Regions from separate parts of the Plantactinospora sp. B24E8 genome, predicted to be linked through region 1. Evidence: riboswitches for the same ligand, from Rfam matches in the RefSeq annotation. Region 1 holds a riboswitch; the other holds the start of a gene.

Region 1 (5,666 bases):
ACGTCCAGTAGTCGCCGTCCTCGATGAAGGCGATGTTCTGGAAACCGCCCTGCGGGTCGCTGGTCTCCTGGCTCTGCACCCCGGGGTCACCGGTGCCGACCCCGCCGGGAGCGCGGCCGGTGGCGGCGAAGTACTCCGCCTGCTTCCGCTTCGGCTGCAACACCTCGATCGCCCGGCCGGTCAGCGCGTTGGAGCCGCCGGCGCCGCCGCCGTCGGTGTACGTCGCCTCGAAGACCGCGAAGATGTCGGCGTCCTCGCCGTGCCCGGCGGCGAGCGAGGTCTGCACCAGGCCCGTGCAGCCGGTGTACTCGTCGAGCGGGTGGGCGTGCTCGTCGTGACCCAGGTAGTACTGCAGCTTCACCCGGTCGCAGTCGATCGTTTCCTCTTCCGGGTCGGTCACCGTGACCGTGTACCGGACCTGGTCGCCCCAGTAGAAGAAGCCACCCTCCGGCGGAAACTCGATGGTCACCGTCGGGGCGGTGTTGCCGACCGTGATCGGCACGTTCGCCACCGCGGTCCGGCCGCCGTCGTTGGTGACGGTGAGCTGCGCGTTGTAGTTGCCCGGTGCGGCGTACGTGTGCGTCGGGTTGGCCTCGGTCGAGCTGCCGCCGTCCCCGAACGTCCAGGCGTACGTGAGCGGTCCGCCGTCCGGGTCTCGGGAGCCCTCGCTGCTGAAGGCCACGGTGAGCGGCGACGGGCCGGAGGTGGGCGTACCCTCGGCGACCGCGATCGGGGCCCGGTCACCGGCGATGTAGTCGATCCGGTAGACCCCCGAGTTGTCGTTGTTGCCGCCGAACCCGCTGCCCCACTCGATCAGGTACAACGCGCCGTCCGGCCCGAACTCGAAGTCCATCGGCCGGACGAAGGTCATCCCGGCGAGCAGCTGGTTGATGTCCACAAGCGACCGGCCGTCCTGGCTGACCTGGAAGGTGTACATCTTGTTCTGGTTCCACTCGCCGACCATCGCCTTGCCGTCGAAGTACGCCGGCCACTTGCGGTCGGAGGGGTTCTCCGGGTCGTACCGGTAGACCGGTCCACCCATCGGCGCCCCGCCGCCGCCCAGCTCCGGGAACTCCGGGTTGCCGTTGTAGTCGTAGTCCACGGTGGCCGGGATCGCCGGCGGCAGGTTGGTCAGACCGGTGTTGTTCGGCGAGTTGTTCACCGGTGCGGCACAGTCGTACGCGGCACCGGCCGGCCCGGACGGGAAGGTGAACTCCCGGTAGGCGGCGTTGGCGCCGACGCAGTACGGCCAGCCGTAGTTTCCGGCCTGCCCGACGATGTTCCACTCGACGGTGTTGCCCGGCCCACGGTCCGGGTTCGCCGAGCCGGCGTCCGGGCCGTAGTCCGCGACGTAGAGCGTGTCGGTGCCGGGGTCGACGCCGATCCGGAACGGGTTCCGGAAGCCCATCGCGAAGATCTCCGGTCGGGTCTTCTCCGTGCCCGGCGGGAACAGGTTGCCCTCCGGGACGGTGTACGTCCCGTCGTCCTCCGGGTGGATCCGGAGCACCTTGCCGCGCAGGTCGTTGGTGTTGCCGGAGGTGCGTTGGGCGTCGTAGTCCTGCCGGCCGGGCCGCTCGTCGAGCGGGCTGTAGCCGTTCGACTCGAACGGGTTGGTGTTGTCCCCGGTCGCCAGGTAGAGGTTGCCCGCGCTGTCGAAGGTCATGCTGCCGCCCGCGTGGCAGCAGGTGTTGCGCTGGGTGTCGACGGTCAGCACGACCTTCTCGCTGGCCGGGTCGAGGGTGTCACCGACGACCGTGAACCGGGAGAGGAAGTTGTGTGGGGTGCCGTCGTTGGGTGCGTAGTACAGGTACACCCACCGGTTGGTGGCGAAGTCCGGGTCGAGGCGGATGCCGATCAGGCCGTCCTCGTTGCCGGTGAAGACGTCGAGGTCGATGGCGGTGACCGTGGTGCCGGTGTCCGGCTTGACGATCTGGACCCGACCGTCCCGCTCGACGTAGAAGACCCGGCCGTCCGGCGCCACGTCCAGTTCCATCGGGTTGCTGGTGTTGCTGTCCAGCGTCACCTTCTCGAAGCTGCTGGTCAGCGAGGCGGCGCAGTCGGCGTCGACCACGCCGGCCGCGGTCTGGATGCCGCCGAGCAGGTGGGCCAGGAACTCCGGTTCGGCGTACGACTGCTGGGTGTGCCCACCCGCCGTGTACCAGGCCCGCCCGCCGTCGTAGTCCTGGCACCAGGCGAACGGGTGGTCCTGCCCCATCGCCCCGGCGCCGGGGGAGTAGCTGGTCTCGTCCAGCGAGGCCAGCACGTGTACGTCGGCGCGCGGGTTTTCTCGGAAGTTGTACCACTCGTCGTACCGGGACCACTGGTCCGGCAACGACTTCGTGGACTCGTGCGCGTGGTCCTCGACCTTGATGGTGGCCTGCTGGTTCGCCGGGTGGGACGCGAAGTACGCGCCGACCAGGTCGCCGTACCAGGGCCAGTCGTACTCGGTGTCCGAGGCGGCGTGCACGCCGGCGTAGCCGCCGCCGGCCCGGATGTACCGCTCGAACGCCGCCTGCTGGTTGGCGTCGAGTACGTCGCCGGTGGTGGAGAGCCAGACGACCGCCTGGTAGCGGGCCAGGTTCTCGTCGGTGAAGGCACCGGCGTCCTCGGTCGCGTCGACGGCGAAGCCGTGCTCCGTGCCGAGTTGCCGGATGGCGGCGATGCCCGCCGGGATGGAGTCGTGCCGGAAACCCGCGGTCTTGGAGAAGACCAGCACGGAGAAGGGCTCCGCCTGGGCCTGGGCCTGGGCCGGTGCGGCGAGTGGCTGCCCGGCCGGTGCGGCCGAGGCCGGGCTGCCGACCAGCATGGTGCTGGTCAGCGCCACCGCGGCGGCGGTGCCGAGCAGGGCGCGGGTGAGGGGGTTGCGACGGTGGCCGGATGCACGGTCAGTGGTGGGGGTGCCGCGGACGCGGCGCGGGACTGCCACGAAGGATCTCCTTCGTCCGATGAGGACAGCGGGGGATCCCGGGTACGGCTCGCCGAAGGTCCGCCTCGGGGTGCGGGGCCGACCGTGGCCCGCCGAGGCCCCGACCGGCCGGATTCTGCCTTGTCATTGAACAAATTAGGGCGGGTACCGGGGGTACCGGAATACGACCGCGAGGTTAATTCGGGTAACGGTTGAGTAACGGCGTGCGACTTACCGGATAGGACGGTCCAAGTCGACGCTCCGGATGTCGGGTCCGTCCCGGCATCGACGCTGGTCGCGGCCATGCATCCGGGTCTGTCGATTGGTCGCGGTGGATGTGCGTTGGGTCACGGGGCTTTACGTCAGCGTGACGAAGCGCGTATCGTCGCCGGCAAGTAACCCACGGGAGCCCGGTGCACCGGGCTGAGAGGGGGGCTGAAGCCCCCGACCGTCGAACCTGATCCGGGTAATGCCGGCGCAGGGAGGAGCGTTGCCATGTCGTCTCTCGGTCGACTCCACCTCATCACCGACACCCGGCCCGGTCGGGATCCACTCTCGACGGTTCGGGCGGCACTCTCCGTAGCTGGCCCGGAGCTGGTCGTGCAGATCAGGGTCGAGGACAGCGTCGACGACCGGACCGCGTACGAGCTGGCCCGAGAGATTTCCGCGTGGTGCGCCCGGTCCGGAGCGACCTGCCTGGTCAACGACCGACTGCACGTGGCGCTCGCGGTCGGCGCCGACGGCGGGCACGTCGGCGCCCTGGACCTGCCGGTCGACGCCGCCCGGCGGGTGCTCGGTCCGACGGCCGTACTCGGCGCGACCGCCCGGGACCCGCAGACCGGTCTCGCCGCCGTCGCCGCCGGGGCCACCTATCTCGGGGTCGGCCCGTGTTACCCGACCCGTACCAAGGACGGGCTGCCGAACGCGATCGGACCGGCCGGGATCCGCCGGGTCGCCTCGGTGGTACCGGTCCCGGTGATCGCGATCGGTGGCATCACCGCCGCCCAGGTGCCGGCGCTGCGCGCCGCCGGGGCGTACGGGGTGGCGGTGGTCGGTGCGCTCTCCGTCGCCGTCGACCCGGCCCGGGCCACCGCCGAACTGCTCGCCGCCCTGCGTGCGCCGCTGCCGACTGAGCCGACGCTGCCGGCCGCCGTCCCGCCGGAGCCGGCCGCCGGGCCAGCGGCCGGAGCCGACCGACATTCGCCACCCGGGGGAGGCGCCGACGCGCACTCCACCGGAGTGGCGACATGCTGACCGGCGGCTCTCCCGACGTCGTGGTGATCGGTGCCGGCCCGATCGGGCTGGCCACCGCCTGGCGGTGTGCCGAGCGGGGCATGCGGGTCACCGTCCACGACCCGGACCCCGGCTCGGGTGCCGCCGACGTCGCCGCCGGCATGCTCGCCCCGGTCTCCGAGGCGCACTTCGGCGAGCGGGCGCTGACCCGGCTGCTGGTCGCCTCGGCGGCCGGCTGGCCCGACTTCGCCGCCCGGTTGACCGAACGGACCGGCCTCGACCTCGGCTACCGCACCGAGGGCACCCTCTCGGTCGCGGTCACCGCCGACGACCTGGCCGAGGCGGAACGGCTCTGGGCGTACCAGCGGGAACTCGGCCTGCCGATCACCCCGCTGCGGCCGGCCGAACTGCGGGACCGCGAGCCGCTGCTGGCGACCCGGTTGCGCGGCGGCGCCTACGCGCCCGGCGACCACCAGGTGGATCCCCGCCGGCTGGTGGCCGCGCTGCGGGTCGCGGTCGCCGCCGCCGGGGCGACGGTGCTGCCCCGACCGGTCGGCAGCCTCGACGAGATGACCGCGGCCGGGGCCCGGGTGGTGGTCGCCGCCGGCTGCGGTACCGCCCAGCTCACCGGCCTGCCGGTCCGACCGGTGAAGGGCCAGGTCCTGCGGCTGCGGGCGCCCGGCGGCGCAGCGCCCGGCTTCCGGCACGTCATCAACGGGTACGTCGACGGACGCGACGTCTACCTGGTGCCCCGCCACGACGGCGAGGTGGTGGTCGGGGCGACCGTCGAGGAACGCGGCGACCTCGACGTCACCGCCTCCGGCGTGCTGGAACTGCTCCGCGCCGCCACCGACCTGCTGCCGGAACTGGGCGAGTACCACCTGGTGGAGGCGCGGGCCGGGCGGCGCCCCGGCACCCCGGACAACGCGCCGCTGATCGGGCCGCTGCCCGGCCGGCCGGAGGTGCTGGTGGCCGGCGGCCACTACCGGCACGGCATCGTCCTCACCCCGCTCACCGCCGACCTGGTCGCCGACCTGCTGGTGACCGGGGTGCCCGATCCACTGCTCGCCCCGTTCGCCCCGGACCGGTTCGGCCCGCCGAACCCCGGCCGGTCCGGACGTGCCGGCATCGGCCCTGACCGGGTCGGCCCTGGTGGGCGACCCGATACCGAGTAGTCCCAGAGCCGGGAGGAAACATGGAACTGACCGTCAACGGAGTCGGGCACCGGCTGCCCGGCGAGAAGACCCTGGCCGACCTGGTCACCGAACTCACCCCGCAGAGCCAGGGCGTGGCGGTGGCGGTCAACGGCGAGGTGGTGCCGCGTACCGGCTGGCCGACGTGGACCCTGCGGGACGGGGACCGGGTCGAGGTGCTGACCGCGGCCCAGGGCGGGTGACCGGGATGACGACCCTGGCCACACCTGGAGAGACCGCCACCGACGAGTTCCGGCTCGGCGGCGAGACGTTCCGGTCCCGGCTCATCCTCGGCACCGGCGGGGCCAGCAGCCCGTACGCGCTGGAGCAGGCGA
Region 2 (5,666 bases), on a different contig from region 1:
GTGGGTACCGAGCGCCACACTGGCCGCCAGGATTCCGGCGGCGAGCAGCAGCGCCCCGACGACCAGGACGGTGTCCGCCCCGGTGAAGTGCTGCCGGCGGGCCGACGTACGCGGAACACCGGAGTCGAAGCCGCGGGCGTCCATCGCGGTGGCCAGCCGGGTGCCCCGGCGGATCGCCCCGACCAGCAGGGTGAACGCCGTCGAGCCGAACAGTCGTAGCCGGGTCGCCGGGTTGCGCCCGGCGTCCACGCCGCGGGCCCGGCGGGCCATGCTGATCATCCGCCATTCCGTGCCGAGCAACGGCACCAGCCGGAACGCGGCCAGGGCGCCGATCGCGAACCGGGGGGACACCTTGGCGTTCTGCACCAGGGCGTCGGCGAGATCGGTGGGGTCGGTGGTGGCGACGACCAGGACCGCGGGCAGCGCCACCGCGATCACCCGCAGCGCCAGTCCCAGACCGGTGCTGAGCACCCCGGTGGTCACCAGCAGCGGACCGGCGGAGACGAGGACGTCACCGGAGCGATCGGCGGCGAAGAACAGCATCGTGACGAGAATGCCGAGCGCGCTGAGCAGCAGTGGCCGGGCCCGTCGGGCCAGCAGCCGGTACGGGACGCCGAACAGCGGCGCGACCAGCAGTTCCACTCCGATGGCCAGGGCCGGGACGAACGGGTCGAGGGTGGCGAGCAGCGGCACCGAGAAGAGCAGCGCGGCGGCGAGCTTCGCCACCGGGTTGCGTCGGGCCAGCGGCGCGGCGGAGGTCGGAACCGTCGGGTACGGGATCATCGCGGCCCCCGTACCGCGGTGTCGAGGAGATCACGTTGCGGTGGGTCGAGGGTGAGGGTCCGGTCGGCCAGGGCGGCCACGAAGTCCGGGTCGTGGGTGACGGCGACGATGCCGTGTCCGGTGTCCCGCAGCCCGGCGAGCAGGTCGACGAGCTCCAGCCAGGTCCGTCGGTCCTGACCGAACGTCGGCTCGTCCAGGATCAGCAGCCGGGGCGCGGTGGCCAGCGCCGTCGCCACGCTCAGCCGCCGCGCCTGCCCACCCGAGAGGGTGTACGGGTTGGCGGCGGCCAACCGGTCCAGCCGGAGCCGGGCGAGCAGGTCGTCCACGATGGAGGTCACCTCGGCTTCGGGGCGACCGGCCCGGCGCGGGCCGAGCGCCAGTTCGGCCCGTACCGTGCCGGTGACGAACTGGTGCTCCGGGTTCTGGAAGACCGAACCGATCCGTTGCGCCAGCACCGGTGCCCGCCAGCGGTGCGGCGGGCGGCCCGCGTACCGGTCGGCCAGGGCCGGGGTGGCCCGCAGCGTGCCGGTGCCGGGGTCGAGCAGGCCGCCGAGGAGCAGCGCGAGGGTCGACTTGCCGGCTCCGTTCGGTCCGAGCACGGCGAGCGCCTCGCCGGTGCGTACGGTCAGGTCGGTCGGGGCCAGCCGCGGCGGCAGGCCGAGCCGTTCGGCGGCGAGCAGCACCGCCCCGGCCGCGGCGCCGGAGCGGCGTGGTGCCGGCGGCGGGCCGGGCACCCAGACCCCGGCGGCGGCCAGCTCGGCGCCGTGCGTGGCGAAGACCTCGGCGGGGGACCCGTCGGCCCGGATCCCGCCACCCGGCTCCAGGACGACCACCCGGTCGACCAGCGGCAGCGCCTCCGCCACCCGGTGCTCGACCAGGATCAGTGTGGTGTCGGCGTCCAACGCGGCGCCGATCGCGCCCCGGACCAGGGCGGCGCCGGCCGGGTCCAGGTTGGCGGTCGGCTCGTCGAGCAGCAGCAGCCCCGGGCGCAGCGCCAGCACCCCGGCCAGGGCGAGCCGTTGCTGCTCACCGCCGGAGAGCGCGGCGGTCGGCCGGTCCACCGGGTACGGGAAACCGACCCGGTCCAGCGCCTCGGTGACCCGGGGCCAGATCTCCGCCGCCGGCACGCCCCGGTTCTCCAGGCCGAACGCCACGTCGTCCCCGGCCCGGGCCATCACCAGCTGGGTCTGCGGATCCTGGAAGACGATGCCGACCCGCTCCCGGGCCTTGCGTGGGTCCAGCCCGTCGATCTCGACGCTGCCGGTCTGCTCACCCGAGTCCTCGGCGAGCAGCCCGGCGAGCGCCGCCAGCAGGGTACTCTTGCCGGCCCCGGAGGCGCCGAGCAGCAGGACCCGTTCGCCGTGCTCGATCCGCAGGTCGACGTCACGGACCGCCCAGGCCCGGCGCCCGGCGTGCCGCCAGCCGAAGCCGCGCAGCTCGACCGCGCTCACCAGGGCACCGTCCGTTGCGTCGTCGGGTCGACCGCGCTCACCGGGACACCGTCCGTTCCGCCGTGCGGTCGACCGGTCTCAGACCGCGGCCCGGTCCCGGCCGGCCGGGAAGCGGTCCAGTACGCCGGTCCGGGCCAGCGCCCGGGTCAGTGCCCAGCCGCCGGCACCCGCGATGATCAACGAACTGACCACGGTGATCACGAAGAACGGCAGCCGGACCGAGGCGAAGTCGTACCCGGCGTAGTAGCGGATCTGGTCGAAGATCGCGGCGGCGAGCCCGGCCAGGGCGCCGGAGAGCACCGCGACCGGCAGCCGGAAGAAGCGGTAGCCGAAGACCAGGAAGGCCAGTTCGGCGCCGAGACCCTGGAAGAGACCCTGCAGGATGGCCATCGTGCCCCACTGGCTGCCGAGCAGCACCGAGACGAACGCGGCGAGGAACTCGCAGTACAGGGCCGCTCCAGGCCTGCGGATCACCAGGCCGCCGAGCACCCCGGGCAGCAGCCAGACGCCGTAGATGACCGCCTGGGCCGGCGGGAAGAAGGTGAAGGCCCCCTCGGTGGCGCCCCAGACCAGGTTCCAGGCCCAGAAGATGACGCCGAAGGCGACGGCGATGACCGAGGCGACGACGATGTCGACGGTGCGCCACCGTGTGCTGCCGGACTCTTTCATGTGTACTGCCTCCCAGTCGCTCGGCGATCCAGGGGCGGAACGCGCGTCACGGCCCGGGTCCCGGACCGTGACGCGGCTGGAGACGTGACCGAACTCCCTGCGCTGGCATTACCCAGATCAGGTTCGAGGGTCTGCGGGCGGGTCGGCCCACACTCTCAGCGCTGCGCGCTCCCCTGTCGGATGTGCGGTTGTTTCGCGAACGCTAGCACCGGATCCGTCTGCGCCGATAGCCACGACTAGGCTCGGGTCATGCGGATCACCGTCCGGGACCTCACCTTCGACCTGCACACCGGCGGGCCGGCGGACGGCGGGGCCGTCCTGCTGCTGCACGGCTTCCCGCAGCACGGTGGCGAATGGGACGACCTGCTGCCGACGCTGCACGCGGCCGGGCTGCGCACCCTCGTCCTGGACCAGCGGGGCTACTCGCCGCAGGCCCGGCCGACCGAGGTGTCGGCGTACCAGCTGCCCGAACTGGTCGCCGACGCGGTGGCGGTGCTCGACGCGCTCGACGTACCGTCGGCGCACGTGGTCGGGCACGACTGGGGTGCGGCGGTCGCCTGGCGGCTCGCCGCCGACCATCCGGACCGGGTCCGTACCCTGACCGCGGTCTCCGTACCGCATCCGGCCCCGTTCGGGGCCGCGATCGCGCAGGACCCGGACCAGCAGGCCCGCTCGACGTACATGCAGTTGTTCCGGCAGGCCGGCGAGGCGGAGCGGGTGCTGCTCGCGGACGACGCGGCGGCACTGCGCCGGATGCTCGGCGGGCTGCCCTCCGACCGGATCGAGCGGTACGTCGCCCCGATGCGCGAACCGGGCGCGCTGACCGCCGCGTTGAACTGGTACCGGGCGATGTCGACGGAGGCACTGGTCGGCACCGGGCCGGTGGCGGTGCCGACCACCTTCGTCTGGGGCGACACCGACATGGCGGTCGGCCCGGTCGCGGCCCGGAACTGCGCCGGGTTCGTCACCGGCGACTACCGCTTCGTGCCACTGACCGGGGTCGGGCACTGGGTTCCGGAGACGGCGGCGCAGGCGCTCGCCGACGCCGTACTGGCCCGGATCACCGACACGAGGTGAGTTTCCGGGCCGGGCGTGGCATCGTCGGCACCGGCCGCATGATCAACGGTGGAGCGAAGGGACGGGACCGGTGACACTGAGCGCCGAGGCTTACCTGGAGGTCGTGACCGGGCTGATGACCCGGGTCGCGACTGAGCAGCGGGACAACGTACGTCGGGCCGCCGACCTGGTCAGCGCGGCGCTGCGGGCCGGCGGGGTGGTGCACGCGTTCGGCACCGGCCACTCGGAGGCGCTCTCGATGGAGATCGCCGGCCGGGCCGGTGGACTGGTCCCGACGAACCGGATCGCCCTGCGTGACCTGGTGCTCTACGGCGGTGCGCCGGCCGACGTCCTCGGCCCGACCCTGGAGCGCGACCCCACGGTGGCCCGCCGGCTGCTGGAACTGGCTCCGGTCCAGCCGGCGGACATCTTCGTGATCGCCTCCAACTCGGGGGTGAACGGCACCATCGTCGAGTTCGCCGCCCTGGTGAAGGAGCGTGGGCACCCGCTGATCGCGATCACCTCGGCGGAGCACTCGGCCGGGGTGCCGTCCCGGCATCCGTCCGGTCGCCGACTCGGTGACCTCGCCGACGTGGTGCTGGACAACGGTGCCCCGTACGGCGACGCGACGCTGCCGCTGCCCGGCGGCGGCGCGGTCGGCGCGGTCTCGTCGATCACCGCCGCGCTGCTCGCCCAGCAGATCACGGTCGAGGTGGTGGCCCGGCTGGTCGAGGCGGGGGAGACGCCGCCGGTCTACCTGTCGGCCAACATTCCCGCCGGGGACGAGCACAACAAGGTGCTGGAGGCCCGGTACGCGGGCCGGATCCGGCGCGGGGCGTGAGCGGGCGCCGGGTCCGACGTCACGGACCCGGCGCCCGAGGCCCGACACGACATGCGTGTGTGCGGCCGCTGGACTGGGCCGCGCTGGCCCTGTTCCGGCCGGATCTCGGTTCCTGAGCCGACAACCACCGTCGGCGAACCGGCAACCGCGGACCGAACCGCCCGCAGGAGCCGAACCGGCTACCACAGCCCGAACCGTCCGAAGGAGCCCAAACCGCGCGAACCGGCCTCGCGTTTCGGGTACGTCGATGCCGGGCACACTGCTCCGCACTTGATTCCGCCGGACGAACGCGGCGGTGGCAGCGGAGGTGGCCGGGTGAGCGTCGAAACCGAGAAGCAGCGCTGGCAGCGCAACTTCACCGACCTGCTCCAGGAACTGCGGGTGGCCCAGACCGGTGTCCAGATCCTCTTCGCCTTCCTGCTCACCCTGCCGTTCAGCAACGGTTTTCCCCGGGCCACCCAGTTCCAGAAGGACACCTACATCGTCGCGTTGATCGCCGCGGCCGCCGCGACCGCGCTGATCATCTCGCCGGTCGCCTTCCACCGGGCGCTCTTCCGGCAGGGGCGCAAGCCGGAACTGGTCCGGTTCGCGCACGCCGTGGCGACCGCCGGTCTGGCCTTCATGCTGATCGCGATGGTCAGCTCGGTCCTGCTGATCACGGACTTCGTCCTGCCCCGAGGGGTGGCCTTTGTGCTCAGCGGGTTGACCGGGGCCTGGTTCCTGACCTTCTGGGTCGCGTTGCCGTGGCTGCGACGCAACTGGGGTGAGCCCGACGACGAGGACGGCGACGACGAGTTTCCCGGCCGCGACGAGGTGGTCGGGGCCTGAGTCGGCCGCCCGCCGCGCCGACCCCCCGGTGTGGGGGT

What was found. A riboswitch is a leader RNA that binds a small molecule or an ion and turns the genes downstream of it on or off. The one in region 1 is predicted to bind thiamine pyrophosphate.
Region 2: it holds a riboswitch for thiamine pyrophosphate, as region 1 does, so the genes downstream of both, ABGB21_RS17440 (ECF transporter S component) here and thiE (thiamine phosphate synthase) in region 1, are expected to answer to the same signal.

The regions. Positions count from the first base shown of each region.
Region 1 covers NZ_JBDPMH010000004.1:420,172-425,837, reverse strand. The annotation lists gene ABGB21_RS10095 (ThuA domain-containing protein) at 1-2,806, opposite strand, end outside; TPP riboswitch at 3,298-3,406, shown strand; partial or broken gene thiE (thiamine phosphate synthase) at 3,401-4,018, shown strand; gene thiO (glycine oxidase ThiO) at 4,153-5,313, shown strand; gene thiS (sulfur carrier protein ThiS) at 5,334-5,534, shown strand; gene ABGB21_RS10075 (thiazole synthase) at 5,540-5,666, shown strand, end outside.
Region 2 covers NZ_JBDPMH010000010.1:88,483-94,148, forward strand. The annotation lists gene ABGB21_RS17430 (energy-coupling factor transporter transmembrane component T) at 1-783, opposite strand, end outside; gene ABGB21_RS17435 (ABC transporter ATP-binding protein) at 780-2,234, opposite strand; gene ABGB21_RS17440 (ECF transporter S component) at 2,313-2,903, opposite strand; TPP riboswitch at 2,980-3,088, opposite strand; gene ABGB21_RS17445 (alpha/beta hydrolase) at 3,153-3,980, shown strand; gene ABGB21_RS17450 (SIS domain-containing protein) at 4,051-4,800, shown strand; gene ABGB21_RS17455 (DUF6328 family protein) at 5,116-5,628, shown strand.